Regions from separate parts of the Nocardioides sp. NPDC058538 genome, predicted to be linked through region 1. Evidence: riboswitches for the same ligand, from Rfam matches in the RefSeq annotation. Region 1 holds a riboswitch; the other holds the start of a gene.
What was found. A riboswitch is a leader RNA that binds a small molecule or an ion and turns the genes downstream of it on or off. The one in region 1 is predicted to bind S-adenosylmethionine.
Positions count from the first base shown of each region.

Region 2: another riboswitch for S-adenosylmethionine. It lies ahead of thrC (threonine synthase); the one in region 1 lies ahead of ACFWQC_RS19675 (aminotransferase class V-fold PLP-dependent enzyme).

Region 1 is NZ_JBHXNY010000023.1:48,245-63,196, reverse strand. Features, by position in the region: gene leuS (leucine--tRNA ligase) at 1-433, opposite strand, end outside; gene ACFWQC_RS19700 (LuxR C-terminal-related transcriptional regulator) at 935-3,679, shown strand; gene ACFWQC_RS19695 (MBL fold metallo-hydrolase) at 3,684-4,487, opposite strand; gene ACFWQC_RS19690 (alpha/beta hydrolase) at 4,498-5,328, opposite strand; gene ACFWQC_RS19685 (alpha/beta fold hydrolase) at 5,507-6,331, shown strand; gene ACFWQC_RS19680 (biotin/lipoate A/B protein ligase family protein) at 6,337-7,392, opposite strand; gene ACFWQC_RS19675 (aminotransferase class V-fold PLP-dependent enzyme) at 7,554-8,873, opposite strand; SAM riboswitch class IV at 8,917-9,030, opposite strand; gene ACFWQC_RS19670 (transglycosylase domain-containing protein) at 9,105-11,258, opposite strand; gene ACFWQC_RS19665 (hypothetical protein) at 11,233-11,589, shown strand; gene katG (catalase/peroxidase HPI) at 11,703-13,856, opposite strand; gene ACFWQC_RS19655 (Fur family transcriptional regulator) at 13,953-14,378, opposite strand; gene ACFWQC_RS19650 (MFS transporter) at 14,442-14,952, opposite strand, start outside.
Region 2 is NZ_JBHXNY010000011.1:153,774-162,352, forward strand. Features, by position in the region: gene ACFWQC_RS13060 (SGNH/GDSL hydrolase family protein) at 1-591, opposite strand, end outside; gene thrC (threonine synthase) at 640-1,911, opposite strand; SAM riboswitch class I at 1,923-2,063, opposite strand; gene ACFWQC_RS13070 (hypothetical protein) at 2,282-2,461, opposite strand; gene lon (endopeptidase La) at 2,530-4,854, opposite strand; gene otsB (trehalose-phosphatase) at 4,940-5,791, opposite strand; gene ACFWQC_RS13085 (LytR C-terminal domain-containing protein) at 5,884-6,402, opposite strand; gene ACFWQC_RS13090 (DUF3263 domain-containing protein) at 6,403-6,699, opposite strand; gene ACFWQC_RS13095 (trehalose-6-phosphate synthase) at 6,857-8,299, shown strand; gene ACFWQC_RS13100 (Gfo/Idh/MocA family protein) at 8,327-8,579, shown strand, end outside.

The DNA of each region.
Region 1 (14,952 bases):
TCCACTGCGTCCACTTGTAGTACTCCGGGTCGGAGGTGTGCAGACGGCGCGACCAGTCGAAGGAGATGCCGTAGCGCTTGAACGACTCCGCCTGGGTCTCGATGTTGGCGTAGGTCCAGCCGGCGGGGTTCTCGTTGCGCTTGATCGCGGCGTTCTCGGCGGGCAGGCCGAAGGAGTCCCAGCCGATCGGGTTCAGGACGTCGAAGCCCTTCAGCCACCAGTAGCGGGCGATCACGTCGTGCAGGGCGGTCACCTCGGCGTGACCCATGTGCAGGTCGCCGGAGGGGTAGGGGAACATCGTGAGCGCGTAGCGCTTCTCAGCCCCCTCGCGCTGACCCGCCTTGAACGGCTCCAGCTTCTCCCAGATGGGGCGCCATTTGTCCTGCAGCTCGGTGACGTCGTACGTCGCGTGCTCGGCCTGCTCCTGCGTCATTGGTCTTTCGTCCTTGTCGAGTGTCGTGCGTCAAGACTGCTTCTGGAGACAAAGCTCCGTAGAACTAAAAAGGCCCCTCACATGGAGGGGTGGCCGCGTGACCGGGGTGTGTCCCTCAGGGTCAGCGCGGCTGCCTAAGAAGCAGGACAGACATCTGCATGTGTCCAGGGTAGCCGACCACCGCCGCCACCGTCATTCGCAGTCCTGCCATACTCCCGCGCCCGGCGCCGATGACAGGGTCGAAGTCCTCTAGAAACGCACTTTCGATACCTCATGAGTTCCGCCCTGCAGATCGACCGACAGAAAATACCGCCGGAGGGGCCTTCACCTATTGCGACGGCGCATCTGAGCGTGCCAAACTGGCGGCGCTCCGCTGCTCGTGATGTCGGTCGTGAATGAGGACCCCCCCATCTCATCCAAGGAACGCTCCGAGCAGCGGAGTCCAAGTTTTAGGGCATATGGGTCATGCGCCACGGCCGTCCTGATGGCTAACGTCGCACCGTGGGAAGCGACCCGGAGCGGCATGGGGCCGCACTCGTCGGCAGAGCAACAGAGCAGGCACGCCTGGCCGCGTTGCTGAGACGTATGCGGAACGGCAGCGGCGGGTCGATCGCCGTCCTCGGCGAACCGGGCTTGGGCAAGTCCGCGCTGCTCGCCGCGGCCACCACCGGCACGAGCCTTCGGGTGGTCCGGCTCGACGGCTACGAGTCCGAGTCCGACATGGCGTTCGCCGCGGTCCAGCGGCTGGTGACGTCGCTGCACCCCGAGTGCGGAATGCTCCCGGAGCAGCAACGCCGCGCCCTGCTCGTCGCCTCGGGCGAGGCGGACGGACCGCCGCCCGACCGCTACCTGGTCGGCCTCGGGGTCCTCGGGCTGCTGGCCGCCGCGAGCAACGGGCACGGCATCGTCTGCACGATCGACGACGCCCATCTGCTCGATCCGGAGAGCCTGGACGCGCTGGCGTTCGTGGCCCGCAGGATCGCGGTCGAGCGCGTCGCGGTCGTGTTCGCCGGGCGCGACGAGGCCGGCCTGGCCGAGCATCTGGGTGGGGTGCCCCAGCTCGTGCTGGCCGGCCTGGACCCCGACGCCTCCGTGCGGCTGCTGAACCGTGCGGCAGCGGAACCGCTCCCGCCGTCGGTGGCCCTGGCGATCGCCCAGGCCACCGGCGGCAACCCGCTCGCTCTGATCGATCTCGCGGGCGAGTCGCTGGTCCACGAGCTGCCGGACCTGGGCATGGCGGGCGAGCCCGTCCCCGTCGGTCGCCACCTCGAGGCGCACTACGTACGCCGCGTTCGCCAGGCCGACCAGGCGGTCCAGACCTGGGCGCTGCTGGCCGCGGCGGACTCGACCGGCAACATCGACCTGCTCGCCGCCGCGGGCGCGGAGCTCGGACTCACCCTCGAGGACGCCGACCGCGCCGAGGTCGCCGGGCTCGTCCAGCTCACCCCGACCGTGCGGTTCCGCCATCCCCTGGTGCGTTCGGCGGTCTACAACGCGGCCTCTGGCGTCGAACGACGCCGGGTCCACCGTGCCCTCGCGCAGGCCGCCGACCGGGCGGACCTGACCGAGGCGGAGGCGTGGCACGCGGCGCGAGCCGTCGGAACCGACGAGGAGGTCGCCGCCCGGCTGAACCTGACCGCGGACCTGGCGGCTCGACGCGGCGGCCTCGTCTCCTGTGCGCGTCTTCTCGCCCGTGCCGCCGAGCTGAGCCCGCCGGGCGAGGCACGTGCCGTACGACAGGTCGGCGCCGCGGAGGCGGCGCTGGCCGTCGGCGCCGCGCACCTCTCGCGGCGGCTCGTCGAGGACCTCGACGAGGAGTCCGCCGACGCGGTCACCCGAGGCCGTGCGCTGCTCGTCCACAGCTCGCTGGCGCTGCTGCGCGCCGAACGGGACGGGGTGATGAGCGGTTCGGCCGACCACCTGCGGGCCGCCGATCTCTTCCACGGTTTCGACGACGTACGCGAGCAGGACGCCCTGCTGCGGGCCTTCGACCGATGTTCGAGCGCCGACCGGCTCATGACCGGCGTGACCCAGGCCGAGCTGGGCCGGAGGATGCTTGCCGGCGCGGACCTGGACGGCCGGTGGTCGGTCGTCCTTCGCGGGCTGGCTGCCTTGATCCTGGAGCCGTACGACACGGCGCACCCGAAGGTTCGGGCGGCGTTCGACGCGGTGCTCGCCCTGCCCGATGACGAGATCATGTACTTCGGCAGCGTGATCGCCGGCCTTGGTGCCTACCTGTGGGATGACGGGGGCCGAACTGCCGGCCTCGACCGCGCCGCACGGGCCGCACGCGATCAGGGCGCTCTGCTCGTGCTCGACACGCTGCTGTGGATCATGGCCCTCTGCGAGGTCTACGGCGGCTCGCTGCACCGCGCCGGCCGCTGTGTGGAGACGCATCGAGAGGTGCGGGTCGCGATGGGCTACGAGGACGCGAACGTGCCCAACGTCGCGGTGATGGCCTGGTCCGGCGAGCCGCGCGAGCTGGTCGAGGCCGTGGCCGACGGCGCCGGTGCGCTCGGGTTCGGCGGAGTGCAGTTCTCGGGGATCGAGGGGCTGGTCGCGCGTGACCTCGCGGACCGGCGCTACCAGGACGCCTACCAGCGCCACAGACCGCTGGTCGAGGAGCCGTTCCTTCAGGTCACCCCGATCTGGTACGCCGACTTCGTCGAGTCAGCCGTACGCTCCGGCCACCCAGACGTTGCGCAGCGGGTCGCTCAGGACCTGGCGAGACGGGCGGCGGTCAACGGCATGCCCTGGTGCGAGGGGGCCGCCCAGCGCGCACTCGCCCTGGTGAGCCCGGACGACGAGGCGGAGGCCCACTACCTCGCCTCCGTCGCGGCCCTGCACAAGACGCTGGCAGAGACCGAGCTCGGCCGGTCGTACCTGCTCTACGGCGAGTGGCTCCGTCGCGTCCGGCGGCGCCGTGAGGCGGCCGAGCAGCTCCGGCTCGCGCTGCGCCACCTGCGCCACAGCGGCGCCGAGATCTTCGTCCCGCGCGTCCTGGCCGAGCTCGAGGTTCTCGGCGCCCGGGCCGACGACGTCGAGAACACGGACGCCGCCCCGCCGCTGGAGCTCACCACCCAGGAGCACACGATCGCGCGCCTGGCCGCGTCCGGACGTACCAACGCCGAGATCGCCGCCAATCTGTTCATCAGCCCGAACACCGTCGACTACCACCTGCGCAAGGTCTTCCAGAAGCTCGGCATCTCCTCTCGCCGGCAGCTGGCCGACCGCCTGAACGCCTGAACGCCTACACCGGCAGACGCAGCGGTACGCCCGGCGTCGGCCAGCGGAAGCGGTCCGCGATCCCAGGCGGAGCATCGGCCAGGTCGGCGAGGATCCGGTCCCGCCCCTGACGAAAGTGCGACCAGCCCTCGTAGTGCACCGGCACCACCGTGACCGGTTCGAGCAGCCCGCACAGCTCGACCGCTTCCCGACCGCCCATCGTGTACGCGAGCGGCCCCGTCACCGGGAACCCGACACGTCCGAGGTGCAGGACCGCGGTCCCGACGTCGACCCGGGTCGCGACCTCGCCGAGACCGCCGTAGAGCACCGTGTCCCCCGAGACCCAGACGGCGCCGTGCTGTTGCCCCTCCCACGTCAGGGAGAAGCCGATGACATCACCGACGATCGGCCTGCTGCCTCGGATTCCATGACGTGCAGGGGTAGCGGTGACCGTGACCGCCGGACGCCCCGGCGCCTGCAGCACCGTGGTCTGCCACGGCCGCAGGCCCCGGACCGACCGGCCCAGCCCCGACCTGGTGAGCCTGAGCGCGCCCGAGGCGGTGGTGGCCACCACCCCGACGTCCGGCAGCAGCGCCCGGCCGGCGTCGTCGAGGTTGTCGGCGTGATGGTCGTGGGTGAGGAGGACGGCGTCGATGGGGCCGATCTCGGCGGCGGGGACCGCAGGACCTGCGGTCTTCCGCGAGGACGTCCCCCAGCCGAACCGGTACGTCCGGCCGGGGGCGTCGAAGGTCGGGTCGGTCAGGATCCGCCACCCGGCCACCTCGAGGAGGGTCGTCGGCCCGCCCACATGGGTGAGGCTGAGGTCCATCGGGTTGCCTTCAGGACACGGTGGGCTCGGCGGACCCCCGCTGTACCGCGTGGGAGAGCGCCCACTCGAGCGCGTGGTCGGCGATCTCCTCCCACCCCGGGCCCGCCACCATCAGATGCGGCCGGCCCTCGTACGTCTCGTGCTCGGTGACCGTGCCTTCGCCTTTGTAGCGCTTGACGTTCGAGGCCTGCACCGACGGCGGCATGATGTGGTCCTCGGACCCGGACAGGAACAGCAGCGGCGCGCGGTCGGCGTTCTTGAAATCGACCCAGGCGCCCTGGTGACCGGGCTGGAAGTTCGCCAGCACGGAGTCGAACAGGACGCGACCCGAAGCCGGGATGTGGTAGCGCTCGTAGAACGCCAACGACTCCTCCTCGGTGTAGGTGTTCGTGAAGGCGTACATCCACTGCTCGGCGTCGAACCCTACGGCGCGGTGATGGTTCGCCGGGTTCTTGAGCACCGGGAAGACGGAGCGCAGCTGGCTCCACGGCGTGGCCCGGACGCCCTCGGTCGGAGCGGAGTTGAGGACGACGCCCGCGGCTCCGTAGCCGTGTTCCATCACGACCTGCGTGAACGCCCCGCCGGCGGAGTGGCCCATGATGATCGGGGCCGTGTCGAGCGTGTCGAGGAATGCCTCCAGGTGGGAGACGATCGCTTCCAAGGTGAGGTCCGCGATCGGGGTCGGGTCGGCGCGGAGGGCCTCCACCTCGACCTCGAAGCCGGGATAGGCGGGGGTGTGCACGGTGAAGCCGTTGGCCTCGTACCGCGCCTTCCAGTTCTCCCACGACCGGGGTGTGACCCAGAAGCCGTGGATCAGGACGATGGTGTCCGGAGTGCTCATGTCAGGTTCCCTCTCGGGTGCTGGGGCTGGGACGCTCCGATCGTCCATCGAGTCGCGATGCGCCGGACCACGTACGACACGTAGTCCCGCGGGACTACGCGGTCCACGTGGTCCACAGAGCCGGGTGGCTGGGCGAGGCTCGTCGGGACAGGACCCAACCGACCGTGGGAGGAAGCCGATGCCTTACATCACCGCCGACGACGGCGCCCAGATCTTCTACAAGGACTGGGGCGACAGCGGGAGCCCCGTGCTGCTCAGCCACGGCTGGCCGCTCAACTCCGACGCCTGGGAGGCCACCGCTCTCTTCCTCGCGGAGCACGGTCACCGAGCCGTCGCCCATGACCGCCGGGGCCACGGCCGCTCCAGCCAGACCTGGTCGGGCAACGAGATGGACACCTACGCCGACGACCTCGCGTGTCTGATCGACGCGCTCGACCTGCAGGACCTCACCCTCGTCGGGCACTCGACCGGCGGTGGTGAGATCGTTCGGTACGTCGGGCGGCACGGCACCGGCCGCGTCGCCGGCCTCGCCCTGGTCTCGGCGGTGCCGCCGCTCATGCTGCGGACCGAGGACAACCCCGAGGGGCTACCCATCGAGGTCTTCGACGAGATCCGCGCCGGGGAGCTGGCCAACCGGGCCCAGCTCTACCGCGACCTGGCCGACGGGCCGTTCTTCGGGCACAACCGCAACGGCGACGTCCCGCAGGGATCTCGCGACGCCTTCTGGCTCCAGGGCATGGCCTCCGGGCACCGTGGCGCCTACGAGTGCATCGCGGCCTTCTCCGCCACCGACTTCCGGCCAGACCTGGCCAAGATCGACGTGCCGACGCTGGTCGTGCACGGCGACGACGACCAGATCGTGCCGATCGAGGTCGGTGGCCGCCGCTCGGCCGAGCTGATCGACGGCGCGGAGCTGAAGGTCTACGAGGGTTCCAGCCATGCCCTCCCGGACACCGATCGCGACCGGCTGCACGCCGACCTGCTGGCCTTCATCGACCGATGACCGGTCTACGGCACCCTGGCCCGCCAGGCCGGGGTCCCATGCTTGCTCTCGACCAGCGCCGCGGCCTCGTCGATCGTGGCCCGGTCGAGGCCGACGTACGCCGCCCCGAAGCTCTGCTCGAACTCCGCCAGGAGCGCGTCGATGACCTTCTGGCGGCTCAGCCCGGTCTGGGAACGGATCGGGTCGACGCGCTTGGCGGCGCTCCGGGTGCCCCTGTCGGACATCTTCTCCCGGCCGATCCGGAGCACCTCGAGCATCTTGTCGGCGTCGATGTCGTAGGCCATCGTGACGTGGTGCAGGACGCCGCCGGGGATCCGCTTCTGCGCGGCGCCGGCGATCTTGCCGACCGGCGAGGCGATGTCGTTCAGACCGGCGTAGGCGGCCTCGATGCCGACGCTGCGCAGGCCGCGCAGCACCCACTCGTCGAGGAAGGCGTACGACTCCTGGAAGGACATGCCGGCCACGAGCGTGTCGGGAACGGCGAGGCTGTAGGTGATCGTGTTGCCCGGCTCGATGAACATCGCACCGCCGCCGGAGATGCGGCGTACGACCTCGATGCCATGACGCTCGGCGGCGGCCTCGTCGACCTCGTTGGAGATCGACTGGTAGCTGCCGATCACGACCGCGCTGCTGGCCCAGTCCCAGAACCTCAGGTTGGGGGCGCGACGTCCTTCGGCGACCTGGCGGACGATGACCTCGTCCAGCGCCATCTGCATCCGCGGCGACAGCGGCCCGGTCTCGACGATCTCGAGGTCGAGGTCGTCCCAGGTCGTGGCCCGGCCAAGCGCTCGGAGCACCGTCAGAGCGACGTCACGGGTGCCGAAACCGACCAGCTCGGCGTCACGGGCGGCGGTGTCGAGCACCGCCGTCAGCTGGTCGAGGGAGACGTCGACGGGCTGCCCCTCCAGCGCCTCGGTCAGCCAGCCCAGCGCCTCGTCGGGTTCCAGGAAGAAGTCGCCCGAGAGGACGACGTCGATGATCGTGTCAGCGGAGACTCTCGCGTCGACGACGACCAGCTTGCCGCCGCGTACCTTCCGCTCGCCATGCACTCTTTCGCTCACGATCTCTCAACGCCGTGAGCGCCCCGATTCATCCCTTGGTCGAGGCGTCACCCGCGTTGGCCGAGGCGTCGCTCCCGTCGGCCGAGGCGTCACCGCAATGCCCACTCGGCCGACGTAGCTGACGCCTCGGCCGACGTAGCTGACGCCTCGGCAGGGGTTGGTCAGACGGCCGCTCCGCACGAGCCGGCGGTGTCGGCCAGGCGGGTCAGACCGGCCGGTCCGACGAGCGGGCGCGGGTCCTCGGCGAGCGTCCAGGCCCCGTCGACGAGGACGTAATCGCCCCGGACGTCACCCGCCAGAAGAGCACGTACGCCGGCCACCAGCCGGTCCACGTCCGCGACCGAGGTGCCGATCCCGATGCTCGCGCGGACCGCGCCGCCGGTGAGTCCGAGGCGCTTGAGCAGCGGCTGGGCGCAGAACCGGCCGTCGCGTACGCCCAGGCCGTGCTCGGCGGAGAGGTAGACCGCGACCCGGCCGGGCTCGATGCCGTCGACCGTGAACGTGACGACCCCGACCGGCTCCTCGGAGTCGGGCCACAGGCGCAGAACATCCACACCCTCCAGCGCGGACAGGCCGGCCACGAGGCGCCCCCTCAGTGACGCCTCGTGGCGGTCCAGCTCGGCGGGCTCGAGGCCGCCGAGAGTCGTACAGGCAGCGGCCAGTGCCGCGGCGCCGATGACGTTGGGCGAGCCGCCCTCGTGGCGCGCGGGGGCGGGCTGCCACGTCGTCTCCCCCACCTCAACATCATCGACGGCCCCTCCCCCGGCGAGGTAGGGGGTGCCGACGTCGAGCCAGTCGCGGCGCCCGACCAGGGCGCCGGCACCGTAGGGGGCGTAGAGCTTGTGGCCCGAGAGGACGACGTAGTCGGCGCCGGTCGCGGCCAGCGAGAAGTGGCGGTGGGCGAGCAGCTGGGCGCCGTCGACGAGGACCCGGGCGCCGTGGGCATGGGCCAGGGTGACGATCTCGCCGACCGGCAATGCCTCGCCGGTGACGTTGGAGGCGCCGGTGATCGCGACCAGGGCGAAGCTGTCGCGGGCCAGCTCGCCGGCGAGGGCGTCGATGGTGCCGGCGAGGGTGTCCCGGCCGGCGACCACGGTCACACCGGCCTCGACGCGGCGCCACGGGAGCAGGTTGGCGTGGTGCTCGATGTCGAGGACGAGCACCCGGCCGGGTACGCAGCCGGCCAGCAGGTTCACCGAGTCGGTGGTGTTGCGAGTGATGACAGTGACGTCGTCCTTACGAGCGCCGACATAGGCGCCGATCGTCGCGCGCGACTCCTCGTAGAGGGCGGTCGAGACCTGGGACAGGTAGCCGGCGCCACGATGCACCGAGGCGTACCAGGGCAGGACCTCGGCCACCCGGTCGGCCACGCTCTGCAGCGCCGGTGCCGACGCGGCGACATCGAGGTGGGCGTACGTCGTGGTCGTTCCGTCCAGCAGCGGGACCTGCGTGTTCGAGCCGACGAGCGGAAGCAGGGACATGGGGGCACCCTTCGGGTCATGGCTCCCCAGGGCTGCCCGGCGAAGCACGCGCTTGCCCACGCCACCTCGGCGAGGGCCTGGTCGTCACCCGGAGCACCCCACCGCGTGGGAGGGTTGCCCGCCAGCAAGCCGGGGCTTCGCGCTGGCAGTCGTGACCTTCGCCGAAGATGGTGCCGGAGACCGCGTACGCCCTCCAACTCGTCGTCTCGATCCGTGGGCACGGATCTCACATCACGGACGGCCTTCCCAGGGGTTGCCGCCACCCCGGCCGTCCTCGCCGTCACTCTCGCAGGTGCCGAAGAACTCCGAGACCGGGTCGCACTCCTCGCCGTCGTCCTCCTCCTCCGGCGGAGCGGGCGGAGCGATCAGCTCCTCCTCGTGTCCGGTCTCGGGATCCTGACCGTCGACATAGACGGGTTCGGGGAAGTTCTCGTTCTCCTTGCCCTCCATGGCCTCGGCCATGATGGCCGCCCAGGTCTCGGTGGGATAGTCGGCGCCGAAGTAGGACGGCATCCAGCCGCCGTCGAGCTTCCCCTCGCCGTTGCCGCGCGAGTAGCGCACGGCGGTGGCGATCTGCGGGGTGAACCCGACGAACCACGACGAGCAGACGTACTGCGCCTTGGTGCAGGTGCCGGTGCCGGTCTTGCCGGCCACCGGCCGGCCGATGCTCTGGGCCTTCTGGCCCGAGCCGCTCTGCACCACGCCCTGCATCGCGTACGTCACGTCGGCGGCGATGTCCTCGGAGATCGCGTGCCGGGCGTGCTTCCGGCCGTTCCAGCTGTAGAGGACGTTGCCCGCACGGTCGCGGACCTTCTTCACCACGTGTACGTCGTGGCGGTAGCCGCCGTTGGCGATCGTGGCGTAGGCGTTGGCCATGTTGATCGGGCTGACGTTGGCGCGGCCGAGGGCGATCCGGTCGTCGGCCTTGTGATCGAAGTCGGTGGTGGTGCTGGGGATCCCCGGGAACTTCGGGTTCGCCTTCGCCGGGGCGACGCCCGCGGCGACCGCGGTGTCGTAGATCGCCTTGCGGCCCTCCTCCGGGCCACCCATCGACTCGGTCATGTCGATGAAGGCCGTGTTCACCGACTGCTCCATCGCCTTGAGCATCGTGATGTGCTGGCCATAGTCCATCCCGTCGGCGATCCCCGCCTGCTCACCCTCGTTGACGACGGGTGCGCCGGTGTAGGTCGTGAACGGCGAGTCACCCGCCCACGTCGAGTTCAGCGAGTATCCCTTCGCGATCGCCGCCGCGGTGGCGAAGGCCTTCATCGTCGACCCGGCGTGACCACCGGTCGCGGCCCAGTTGTGCTGGCTGTCGAGATAGTCCTGGCCACCGTAGAAGCCGAGCAGGGCTCCGGACTCGACGTCGACCGAGGCGGTCGCCACGTGCAGGGCGTTCTTCTGCTCGGGGTCGCCCTTGACGTACGCCTTGCGGTTCTTCGGCTTCACGGTCTTGGCCGCGGTCGCCGACGCCTTCATGACCTTGGGCGAGAGCGTCGCGGTGATCCGGAGGCCACCACTGTCGATCTTCTCCTCGGTGAACAGCGGCTTGCCGTCGGCGCCCTTCAGGGCGAGCAGCTCGGCCTTGATCATGGTGAGCGCATGGCCGCGCTGGCCGCCGAGCCGGCTCGGCACCGTCTTCGCGGGGAACTTCGGCAGCGCGTCCTTCACCTTGTCGGCGTCGGCCTGCTTCAGGTAGCCGAGGTCGACCATGCCGGAGAGGACGTACTGGTAGCGGCCGAGCAGCTTCTCCTCGCCACGGAAGGTGCTGCTGGCGGGGTCGAAGCCGGCCGGGTTGTTGAGGATGGCCGCGAGCGCCGCCGTCTCCTGCAGCGACAGGTCCTTGGTGGACTTGGCGAAGTAGGCCTTCGCGGCCGCCTCGATGCCGTAGGCGCCGCGGTTGAAGTAGATCGTGTTGAGGTAGTCGGTGAGGATCTGGTCCTTGCTCTTCTGCCTGGTCAGCTTCAGGGCGATGACCGCTTCCTTCAGCTTGCGCGAGTAGGAGCGCTCGGCGCTGAGGTAGTAGTTCTTGACGTACTGCTGGGTGATCGTGGAGGCACCACCCGAGGTGCCCTCGGTGGTGTTGGAGAACGCGGCCCGCACGATGCCCTTCACGTCGACGCCGCTGTTCTCGTAGAACGTACGGTCCTCGGCGGCCACCACGGCGTGCTTGACGGTCTCCGGGATGTCGTCGGCGTCGAGCTTGATCCGGTTCTGGTCGCCGTCCTGGTAGCGGCCGAGCTCGGTCTTGCCGTTGCCGTAGTAGACGAAGGAGGTCTCGACCTCGAACGCGGCGTTGGGGTCGGGCACCTTGATCCGGTTGTAGGCCACGATCGCCGTCACCGACCCGATCAGGGCGATGGCCAGGAACCCGACCAGCGCCACCTTCGCCGTGACCTTCCCCCAGCGTCGCCAGCTCGGCGAGGTCTTCGAGGACCCCGATGTCGAACCCGTGGACGTCGAGCTTCTGGCCGCCGCCCACTTCTCGGCCGCCCAGCTCTTGGCGGGTTCGGCCTTCGCGAGCCAGACGCTGGCGGAGGACGGCTTGGGCGCCGCGCGACGCGCGCCAGGCCTGCTGGGCGTGGTCCGGGGCGGCTCGGCCGCGATCCGTGGAGCGGGCGGAGGAGGTGGTCTCCACGACGGCGGCGGACCGGTCGGACCCTTCGGAGGCTCGGCGCTCCGGTGTTCCATTGCTCCACCTGACCTAGGCAACTGACTGCGGCGGCCGTTGATCCTACCCGGGTGGGTATGACAACGGAGGCCGACCCCGCAAGGGGCCGGCCTCCGTGTCAGTCGTACGCCGCGGCGTACGGCCTCAGATCCCTATGATCAGCGGGGCTTGAGGTCGAAGCGGTCGTTCTCCATGACCTTGACCCACGCCTTGACGAAGTCGTTGACGAACTTCTCCTTGGCGTCGTCGGCACCGTAGACCTCCGCCAGGGCGCGGAGCTCGGAGTTGGCACCGAAGACCAGGTCGACGCGGGAACCGGTCCAGCCGTTGGAGCTGGTGTAGGTCGCCTCGTCAGCGGACGGGGTCCACTGCTGGTCGTAGTCGAGCAGGTTGACGAAGAAGTCGTTCGTCAGCACGCCCGGGGTCTTGGTGAAGACACCGAGGTCGGAGCCGTCCCAGTTGTTGCCGAGCACACGCAGACCGCCGACCAGAACCGTGGCCTCGGGGGCCGAGAGGCCGAGGAGGCTCGCCCGGTCGAGGAACAGGAACTCGGTCGGGAGGTTGAGGAACCCGGAGTCGTAGTTGCGGAAGCCGTCGGCGACCGGCTCGAGCCAGGCGAAGTTCTCGACGTCCGTCTGCTCCTGGGTCGCGTCGACGCGGCCGGCGGAGAACGGGACGGTCACGTCCTGGCCCGCGGCCTTGGCGGCCAGCTCGACGCCCACGCCACCGGCGAGGACGAGCACGTCGGCGAAGGAGACACCGGTCGCGGCCGCGATCTCCTCGAACTTCGCGATGACCGGCTTGAGCTCCTCGGGCTGGTTGACCTTCCACGAGACCTGCGGCTCGAGACGGATGCGACCGCCGTTGGCACCACCGCGGTGGTCGGACGTACGGTGCGTGGCCGCCGCCTTCCACGCGGTGGAGACCAGCTGCTGCACGCTCAGACCGGACGCGGCGATCGCGGTCTTGGCGGCGGAGATCGCGGCCTCGTCGGTCGCACCACCCTCGGCGGGGAGCGGGTCCTGCCAGAGCAGGTCCTCGGCCGGGACCTCGGAGCCGACGTAGCGGCTCTTCGGACCCATGTCGCGGTGGGTCAGCTTGAACCAGGCACGGGCGTACGCGTCGGAGAAGGCCTCCTGGTCGTCCCTGAACCGGCGGGAGATCTCGTCGAACTCCGGGTCCACGCGCAGCGCCAGGTCGGAGGTGAGCATGCGCGGCTCGCGCTTGCCCTCACCGTGCGCCTCGGGAACCATGTCGGAGCCCGCGCCGTTCTTCGGACGCCACTGCTTGGCGCCGGCCGGCGACTCGAACAGCTCCCACTCGTAGGCGTAGAGGATGTGGAAGAACTCGTTGTCCCAGCGGGTCGGGTGGTAGGTCCAGGTGACCTCGAGGCCCGAGGTGAGTGCGTCCGCGCCGACACCGGTGCCGTGGCCGTTCTTCCAGCCGATGCCCTGGTTCTCCAGCGGCGCGGCCTCCGGGTCGGGGCCGACCAGATCGTCGGGGTGAGCACCGTGGGTCTTGCCGAAGGTGTGGCCACCGGCGATGAGGGCGACGGTCTCCTCGGAGTTCATCCCCATACGGCGGAAGGTCTCCTTGATGTCCACCGCGGACTTCATCGGGTCGGGCTCGCCGTTGGGGCCCTCCGGGTTGACGTAGATCAGACCCATCTGGACAGCGGCCAGCGGCGCCTGCAGGTCGCGGTCGCCGGTGTAGCGCTGGTCGTCGAGCCAGACCTTCTCCGGACCCCAGTAGATGTCATCGTCGGACTCCCAGACGTCCGCGCGACCGCCCGAGAAGCCGAAGGTCTTGAAGCCGCCCTCCTCCATGGCCACGTTGCCCGCCAGGACCATCAGGTCGGCCCAGGAGAGGTTCTTGCCGTACTTCTTCTTGACCGGCCACAGGAGACGACGGGCCTTGTCGAGGGAGACGTTGTCCGGCCAGGAGTTGAGCGGCGCGAAGCGCTGCTGGCCACGGCCGGCGCCGCCGCGACCGTCGTGGCTGCGGTAGGTGCCGGAGGCGTGCCACGCCATCCGGACGAAGAGCCCGGCGTAGCTACCGAAGTCAGCCGGCCACCACTCCTTGGAGTCGGTCATGACCGCGGCGATGTCCGCCTTGACGGCAGGCAGGTCCAGGGACTCGAAAGCCTTCGCGTAGTCGAAGTCCTCGCCCATCGGGTCGCTCACAGGGGCGTCCTTGGCGAGAATCTTCAGGTTGAGCTTGTTCGGCCACCACTCCTGGTTGGCACTGCCGACGGTGGGGTGAACGCGGCCTGCGTTCATCACCGGGCACTTGCTCACGGCCTCTTCAGACATGAGATTCCTATCCGTTTCTGATCGGACTGGCTGCTGCCAGACGCTGTGATTCACATGTGTTGCACCGGCCGATGACGAGCTCAGCCGGCTCGGGCTCTACCCCTGGGACAGGCTGCAGTCCGCGCAGGTGCCCCAGTAGATGACCTCGGCCTCGTCGACCGTGAAACCGTTGTCATCAGATGCCGTCAGGCAGGGCGCATGGCCGACGGCGCAGTCGACGTCGGCGATCGCCCCGCAGGAGCGGCAGACCACGTGGTGGTGGTTGTCCCCGACCCGGGTCTCGTAACGAGCCACCGAGCCGGACGGCTGGATGCGGCGTACGATCCCGGCCGCCGAGAGAGCGGCGAGGGAGTCGTAGACGGCTTGATGGGAGACGTCGGGAAGCCGCTCGCGCACCGCTCCGAGAATCGTCTCGGTGTCGGCGTGCGCGTTCTCGGTGACGGCCCCCAGAACGGCCACTCGCGGGCGAGTGACGCGCAGGGAGGCACCTCTCAGCAGCTGTTCGTAGTCCGGGTTCCCCACACCCCAGACACTACGCCAAATCTTGAATGAGTCAAGAAACCACGGGGAAATTTCTGGCGCGGATCAACCCAGTTTCACGGTCTCCGGAGACTCGGGAGCCGGGCGGGTCGCGAAGCGGCCGGCCATCAGCGGGATCAGCACGGAGATCGCCAGCGGGATGAGGAACATAGAGCGCTCGCCGAAGACCTCGGCGACCGCGGCGATCAGGGAGGCGGCGGCGAGGTAGCCGGCGTAGTTGGCCAGGTTGACCCGAGCGATCGCGTCCTCGGCGTTGTCCGGGGAGATGTGGGCGGCGGCGACGAAGGACTGCGGCGGGACCATCGCCAGGCTGCCGCCGAGGACGGCGAAGCCGACGGCCGCCACGCTCCAGTGCGGGGCGACGACGATCAGCACCAGCGCGCCGACGCCGACGATGCCGCCGGTGCGGATCACCCGCTCGGGACCGAAGCGGGCGACGAGGCGGTCGCCGGGGAGACGTACGGCCAGGAGCACCAGCTGGTAGGCGGCATAGATCGCCGGCGCGACCGCCGCTGCGGCGCCCAGTCCATCGACGACATAGATCCCGCCCCAGGCG
Region 2 (8,579 bases), on a different contig from region 1:
CTGCGGCAGGGGTCGCACCGCGCCCACGTCCGGACAGGTCCCGACCACGACCTCGGCACCACGCTCGCGCAGCGCGTCGATGACCTCCCCCAGCACCCGGGTGGAGTCCTTCTGCGGCACCCGGTGGGTGACGTCGTTGCCGCCGACGATGAGGACTGCGACGTCGGGCCGGTAGGTCGCCGGCAGCCCCTCGAGCTGGGCCGGGACCATCGAGGTCTCGGCCCCGACCACGGCTGCCGTACGCAGCCGCACCGGCCTCAGCAGCGCCTTGGCCGTGCCCTTGGCCAGCCGGGCGCCGAGGGTGCCACCCCTGGTCTCCGCGCCCAGCCCGGCGGCGATCGAGTCGCCGAGGACGAGGAGCTCGACCGGCGTACCTCCGTAGGTCTTCTTGTAGACCTTGTCGGCGTCGATCGCCTCCTCGCCCAGGGGCTTGCCGATCACGTCACGCGCGTGCGCCGCCTGTCTCTTCAGCAACGTCACGAACCCGGCACCAGCCGCCGCCCCCACCACACCGACTGCGCCGGCGACCCCGGCGGTCGCGGCGACCATGCCGAGCCATCTGGCCTCTTCACTCGTCTTCGCGCTGCTCACATTCCTTATCTGTAGCGCACGTGGGTGAACGCGAGGTTCCTTCGGCCCTTACGCCTGGGAGAGCCCGGCTTCCTCGAATGCGTCGTAGTTGGGGGCGATGGTGGCGCGAGGGCCGACGATGCCGCTGACCGCGTCGAGCGTCTTGAGACCGTGGCCGGTGTTGATGATCACCGTCTCCAGGCTCGGGTCGAGGGCGCCGGTCTCGACGAGCTTCTTGGTGACCGCGAGCGTGGTGCCTCCGGCGGTCTCGGTGAAGATGCCCTCGGTGCGGGCCAGGAGCACGATCGCGGCGCGGATCTCGTCGTCGGTGACCTCTTCGACAGCACCACCGGAGGAGCGGGTGGCGTCGAGGACGTAGATGCCGTCGGCCGGGTTGCCGATGGCCAGCGACTTGGCGATCGTGTCGGGCTTGACCGGGCGGATGGCGTCGACGCCGGCCTTGAACGCGGTCGCGACCGGGTTGCAGCCGGTGGCCTGGGCCCCGAAGATCCGGTAGGGCTTCTCCTCGACCAGGCCGAGCTTGATCAGCTCCTTGAAGGCCTTGTCGACCTTGGTCAGCTGGGATCCGGAGGCCACCGGGATGACGATCTGGTCGGGCAGACGCCAGCCGAGCTGCTCGGCGATCTCGTAGCCGAGCGTCTTGGAGCCCTCGGCGTAGAAGGGACGTACGTTGACGTTCACGAACGCCCAGCCCTCCTCCTCCGCGGCGATCTCCTGGGCCAGCTTGTTGACGTCGTCGTAGTTGCCGTCGACGGCGATCAGGTTGTCGGTGAAGACGGCGGAGTTGACCTGCTTGGGCTGCTCGAGGTTGCTCGGGATGAAGACCGCCGTCGGGATGCCGGCTCGCGCTCCTGCCGCCGCGACAGCGTTGGCCAGGTTGCCGGTGCTCGGGCAGGCGAAGACCTTGGCGTCGAGCTCGCGAGCGGCGCTCAGGGCACAGGCGACCACGCGATCCTTGAAGGAGTTGGTCGGGTTGGTCGAGTCGTCCTTCACCCAGATCTTCTCGATGCCGAGCTCACGCGCGAGGTTCTTCGCGTCCAGGAGCCGGGTGAAGCCGGGCTCGGTGTTCGGGCTCTGCTCGATGTCGTCGGGCACCGGCAGCAGCGCCTTGTAACGCCAGATGTTGCGGGGTCCGGCTTCGATCTCCTCGCGGGTCACGGCCGGGAAGTCATAGGCCACCTCCAGTGGCCCGAAACACTCCGGACAGGCGTAATGCGGTCCGAGCTCGATCTGGTGCCCACACTCCCGGCACGACAGCGCCGAGGCGTTGCCGAACGCACCCTCGCGCAGGCCCTTCGTCTCCGTGGTCGCAGCGCTCATGAGAAACCTCCTCCTCATCTTCCCCGATCACGTCTCTCGCGCCGGGCCGGAATTAGCACCTGCTCCCACGCCCTACCCGATGGTCGGGAGGAGGCTCGTGGTCGGTTGCCGGGACTTCACTGGGCCGTTCCCTCAGTCCCTCTCGATGAGCAGTAGCGATCGTACGGCAGGTATCCGCTGCCAAACACACCCGGGTTCCATTCCGCGGACCAGTCGTCCACCATCTGGACATCGGGGTCTAGCGAGCGCGGAGCCGCTGGCCACCTCGCCCCCAGGCATGATGGGCACGCAGCCGCTCGGCGCTCCGCGGGTGAGCCGGGGGCCGGCGACGAGGTCGTACGCCGCCCGCCAGCCCGGCACGACGAGCAGGTCACCGGGGTCGAGATCGGGCCAGTCCGCGGTGGCCGTCAGAGGCAGCCCCTGTGCGGAGAGCACCTCCCCCGGCTCGGCGCAGGGTCTGGGTCCAGGACTCCCGCTGCCGGAAGGACTCCTGGATGTCGATGACGAGAAGGGCTCGATTGCTCATGGTCACTCGCTTGCGCTCGCTCATGCGTCCATGATGCGAGCTGCCCGCTCGACGCACGAGGCATCAAGCGGGCAGCATCCGGAACGATCCGGTCAGGCAGCGGCAACCGTGCTCTGTGTGGTGGCCCCTTCCTCGGCAGCCGCGAGGGCGCCACGTACGACATCCCTGACATCGCTCACCAGGTTGATCTTCAGGGCCTGCTTCACCTCGTCGGGGACCTCGTCCAGGTCGGGCTCGTTGCGCTGGGGCACGAAGACCTCGGTCAGGCCGGCTCGCTGGGCGGCGAGCAGCTTCTGCTTGAGGCCGCCGATGGGCAGCACCCGCCCGGAGAGCGAGACCTCACCGGTCATCCCGACCTCGCTGCGCACCGGGCGACCGGTCGCGAGAGAGGTGAGCGCGGTGACCATCGTGATGCCGGCGCTCGGGCCGTCCTTCGGAACCGCACCCGCAGGCACGTGGACGTGGAGCGAGCGGTCGAGCACGGCCGGGTCGACGCCCAGCTCGGCAGCGTGCGAGCGGACGAAGGAGAGCGCGATCTGCGCGGACTCCTTCATCACCTCGCCGAGCTGGCCGGTGATGTTCAGCCCTGCCTGCCCCTCGGCCGAGGACGCCTCGATGAAGAGCACGTCCCCACCGAGCCCGGTGACGGCCAGTCCGGTGGCGACCCCCGGGACAGAGGTACGCTCCGCCGACTCCGGCGTGAACCGCGGCCGACCAACCAGGTCCTTGAGGTTGTCCAGGCCGATCTCGACGTGCTCCGCACCGGTCGCCAGCCGCGTCGCCACCTTGCGCAGCGCCTTGGCGATGAGCCGCTCGAGCTGGCGTACGCCCGCCTCACGGGTGTAGTTGGCAGCCAGCTCACGCAGGGCGTCGTCGGTCACCGTGGCCTCCTCCGAGGTCACCGCGGCGCGCTCGAGCTGCCGGGGCAGCAGGAAGTCACGGGCGATGGCGACCTTGTCGTCCTCGGTGTAGCCGTCGATCGTGACCAGCTCCATCCGGTCCAGCAGCGCCGACGGGATCTGCTCGACCACGTTGGCCGTGGCGATGAACAGGACGTCGGAGAGGTCCAGGTCGAGCTCGAGGTAGTGGTCGCGGAAGGTGTGGTTCTGCGCCGGGTCGAGCACCTCGAGCAGCGCGGCGGCAGGGTCACCCCGATAGTCGGAGCCGACCTTGTCGACCTCGTCCAGGAGCACGACCGGGTTCATCGAGCCGGCCTCCTTGACGGCCCGCACGATCCGGCCCGGCAGCGCGCCGACATAGGTGCGCCGGTGACCACGGATCTCGGCCTCGTCGCGGACACCGCCCAGCGCGACCCGGACGAACTTGCGTCCGAGCGAGCGCGCGACCGACTCACCCAGCGAGGTCTTGCCGACCCCTGGCGGGCCGGCGAGCAGCACCACGGCACCGGATCCACGGCCGCCGATGACCTGCAGGCCCCGTTCGGCACGTCGGGTCCGCACCGCCAGGTACTCCACGATCCGGTCCTTGACCTCGTCGAGGCCGTGGTGGTCGGCGTCGAGCACCTCACGAGCCGCGACCACGTCGGTCGAGTCCTCGGTCCGGACCGACCACGGCAGCTCCAGCACCGTGTCCAGCCAGGTGCGGATCCAGGCGGTCTCGGGGTTCTGCTCGGAACCACGCTCGAGCTTGTCGACCTCGCGCAGCGCGGCCTCGCGTACGGCCTCGGGGAGGTCGGCGGCCTCGACGCGGGCCCGGTAGTCATCGGACCCCTCGGGCTCGCCCTCGCCGAGCTCCTGGCGGATCGCGGCGAGCTGCTGGCGCAGCAGGAACTCCCGCTGCGTCTTCTCCATGCCCTCGCGTACGTCCTCGGCGATCTTGTCGCTGACCTCGGACTCCGCGATGTAGTCCTTCGCCCAGGCGATCACCTTCTCGAGGCGCTCGGTGACATCCGGCGTCTCCAGCAGCTCGCGCTTGGCGTCGTCGTCGAGATAAGGCGCGTAGCCGGCGGTGTCGGCGATCTCCGACGGCTCGGTGAGCCGGTTGACCTGGTCGATGACCGGCCAGGCCTCGCGACGCTGGAGCACCGCGACGACCAGCCGCTTGTACTCCTCGGCCAGCTCCTTCGCGTGCTCCGTGGTCGTCTCGGTGGCGGTCTCGACCTCGACCCACAGCGCTGCGCCGGGTCCGGTCACGCCGGAGCCGATCTTCGCGCGGCCGACGGCCCTCAGCACCGCCGCAGGCTCACCGCCCCGGAACCGGCCGACGCGCTCGATCGTGGCGACAGCGCCGTACGTCGCATACCGGTCCCCCAGCCGCGGCGCGACCAGCAGCCGGCTCTCCGAGCCGGCCCGGGCGGCATCGATCGCGGCCTGAGCGGCCTCGTCGAGCTCGATCGGTACGACCATCCCCGGCAGGACCACGGCATCCGAGACGAACAGCACAGGAAGCTTGTCCATTTGCGGACCCTCCTAGAAGAGTTGAGTGATACTGGCTCAACTTCCGGGAGCAACCGGATGTTCCCTCCGGTTATCGTGTTCGCTGTCAGCGGACGGCGTCGTCAGTCAGCCGCCGCAGCAGCTCCAGCACACCGTCCGGCCCCTGCACCTCGAGATCGGCGAGCTCCGCGAGCAGACCCCGGTCGGGGCCGGCGTGGGAGTAGACGAGCAGCGTCGCCGACCCGGTGGTCTTTCCCCAGGCCCTCACGGCCTCGAACGCCTCGATGTCACCCAGGTCGTCGCCGCCGAACAGGATCGCGCCGGGCGAGACCTCCGAGATCAGCGTGTCGATCGCGTGACCCTTGTGCATGCCGGGGGCACGCACCTCGATGACCTGCTTGCCGGGCTCGATCACCAGTCCATGCTCGGCCGCCAGCGATGTCAGCGGCGGGAGCAGACGTGCGGCGACGCCGTCGGGGTCGGGGAACCGGCGGGTGTGGACACCGACGGCGAGACCCTTCTCCTCGATGTAGGCGTCCTGTGCCCCGTGGGCGGCGAGCACCGCCGGCAGCGCCGCCTCGAAGGCGGCCAGTCCCTCGGGCGGCGGCGGTCCGACGACGACCCGGTCGGCACCGCTCCAGCGCTCGTTGCCGTACTGCCCGAAGACGTACAGCTCCTTGCCCTCCTCCGCGAGCGCATCGGCGATCGCGGCCAGGCCGCCGAGCTCGACGACCTGTCCGGCCGGACGGCCGGTGACGATGGCCAGCGCCTTCACCCGGGATGCGAGCGCGATCAGGACCGAGGCCGCGTCCGGATGGATCCGAGCCGCAGCGGGGTCTTCGACGATCGGGGAGAGCGTGCCGTCGAAGTCGAGACCGACGAGGGTCTCGGCGGCAGCAGCCGCGATCGCGGCGTACTTCTGCTCTCCTGCGGTGCCATCAGGCTGGGGTTCGGCCATGCCTCAACTGTGACACGCCAACGACCTCGGGGCCGACCGGGCGGGCGCCGCCGTGTGTCAGATCACACATCGTCGAGAACGGCCGGAAAGCCTCAGAGAGCCCCGGTCAGAACCACCGTCAGCCGGTCGCCCTTCATCGAGCCCTCGACCAGCAGATGGGTGCGTTTGATATCGAGGTCATCGGCGAGCTGCTGGCCCTCGCGCTTCATCTCGGGCGGGTAGTAGACGGTGCTCTCCGGGACGGAACCCATCCAGTTGTCCTCGCCGACGACGTTCCAACCGACCGTGGTCGCCTTCGCTGCGACGTCGCCGGCCAAACCGGCGATGTTCGACTGGTTGTAGACCTCGACGCTGACCTTGGCTCGGTCGACGGGCGAAGGCTCGGCCTTCGGCGGCTTCTTCTCCTCGGCCTTGGCCGCCTTCGGTGAGGCCGACGGCGAGGCCGATGGGCTGCCGCCGGCCTGGGCGATCTCCTTGCCCTCGTCGCCATCGCCACCGGTGATCCAGAAGATGATCACCGCGGCGATGACGGCCACCACGCTCAGCGCGATGACGGGTGTGGGGAGCGCGACGCCACGCTCACCCTTCGAAGGACGTACGCAGCCGGTCATTCAGACCTCGAAACCGAGCCGTCTCGCCGAGCGCTGACGCTGCCGGGCCGCGCGGAGCCGCCGCAGGCGGCGTACCAGCAGAGGGTCGGCCTCGAGAGCCTCCGGCTTGTCGATGAGGGCGTTGAGCACCTGGTAGTAACGGGTCGCGGACATGTTGAACGCCTCGCGCACGGCCGCTTCCTTGGCCCCGGCGTACTTCCACCACTGACGCTCGAAGTCGAGGATCTGCTTGTCGCGTTCGCTGAGGCTCGCGGGGTCCTCGCCTGGGCCTGTGACCTGCACGTTGACAGCGCTCATTCCTCGTCCCCCGGTGTCGTCTGCATCTGACCACACCCTAACGCGCCGAACTACACCGCTGTGGTTCACCCTCCCGGCGTGTTACTCGACAGGTATTCCGACCGGGGGGCCGTAAGTCACGGGTGGAACGACTCCGCGCCGAACCTGGCCCGGGTCCATTACAGTCGGAGATGTGCAGGCTGACCTGGTAATCGTGGCCAATCGGCTCCCCGTGGATCGTGTGGAGATGCCGGACGGAACGAAGGCGTGGCGACGCTCCCCAGGAGGCCTGGTCAGCGCCCTCGAGCCGGTCCTGCGGGCCAACGACGGTGTCTGGATCGGCTGGCCCGGGGGCATCGACGAGGACCTCGAACCGTTCGAGGACGACGGGCTCCACCTGCTGCCGATGACGATGACCGCGCAGGACATCGAGGAGCACTACGAGGGCTTCTCCAACGGCACCCTGTGGCCGCTCTACCACGACGTCGTGGCCAAGCCGGAGTTCCACCGCGAGTGGTGGGACGGCTACCAGCGCGTCAACCAGAGGTTCGCCGAGAAGTGCGCAGAGGTCGCCGCGAAGGGTGCGACCGTCTGGGTGCAGGACTACCAGCTCCAGCTGGTCCCGCAGATGCTGCGCGAGCTCCGCCCCGACCTGCGCATCGGCTTCTACCTGCACATCCCGTTCCCACCGGCCGAGCTCTTCCAGCAGGTCCCCTGGCGCCGCCAGCTCCTCGAGGGCCTCCTCGGCGCCGACCTGGTCGGCTTCCAGCTGCCCCAGGCGGCCCAGAACTTCGTCCGCCTGGTGCGCCAGCGCGTCGGCCACAAGACCCACCGTGACCTGGTCTATCTCCCCGACGGGCGCACCGTGCACGCGGCCGCCTTCCCGATCTCGATCGACTTCCTCGGCTTCGACGAGATGGCCCACGACGAGGGCGTCAATCAGCGCGCCAAGGAGATCCGCCAGCAGCTCGGCGACCCGAAGAAGATTCTGCTCGGCGTCGACCGGCTCGACTACACCAAGGGCATCTACGCCAGGCTGCGCGCCTACGGCGAGATGCTCCGCGACACCGAGCTCGACGTCGAGGACGCGATCTTCGTCCAGGTGGCGGTGCCGTCGCGGGAGCGTGTCGAGCAGTACCGCAAGCTGCGCGACGACATCGACCGCCTCGTCGGCCGCCTCAACGGCGACCTCGGCCGCATCGGCCGTCCCGCGATCTCCTACCTCCACACCTCGCTCCCCCGCGCCGAGATGGCCGCGCTCTACCGCGCCGCCGACATCATGGTCGTCACCCCTTACCGCGACGGCATGAACCTGGTCGCGAAGGAGTACGTCGCCTGCCGCTACGACAACGACGGCGCCCTCGTCCTCTCCGAGTTCGCCGGCGCGGCCGAGGAGCTGCGCCAGGCCTGGCTCGTCAACCCCTACGACATCAACGGGATGAAGGCGGCGCTGCTCGAGGCGTACAAGGCCGAGCCGAAGGAGCTGACCCGACGGATGCGGGCGATGCGCAAGCAGGTCGCCTCCAAGGACGTACGTTACTGGGCAGACTCCTTCCTCGAGGAGCTCGCCGCGGTGCAGGGCAGCCACACCAAGAGCGTGCTTCCGCCCAACGCCCACTAGGGCCGCCCAAGTGGCTAGAGTCGAGGCGTGACCACCAACTCTGACCCGATCAGGTGGGGAATTCTCGGCACCGGCCGGATCGCCCACTCCCTCGCCACCGATCTGATGCTCGTCCCCGACGGCCGGCTCACGGCCGTCGGCTCCCGGAGCAAGGAGTCCGCGGAGACGTTCGCGAAGGAGTACGCCGCCAACGGCCCGGTCCGCGCACACGGCTCCTATGAGGAGCTGGCCGCCGACGAGGACGTCGACGTCGTCTACGTCGCCACCCCCCACTCACACC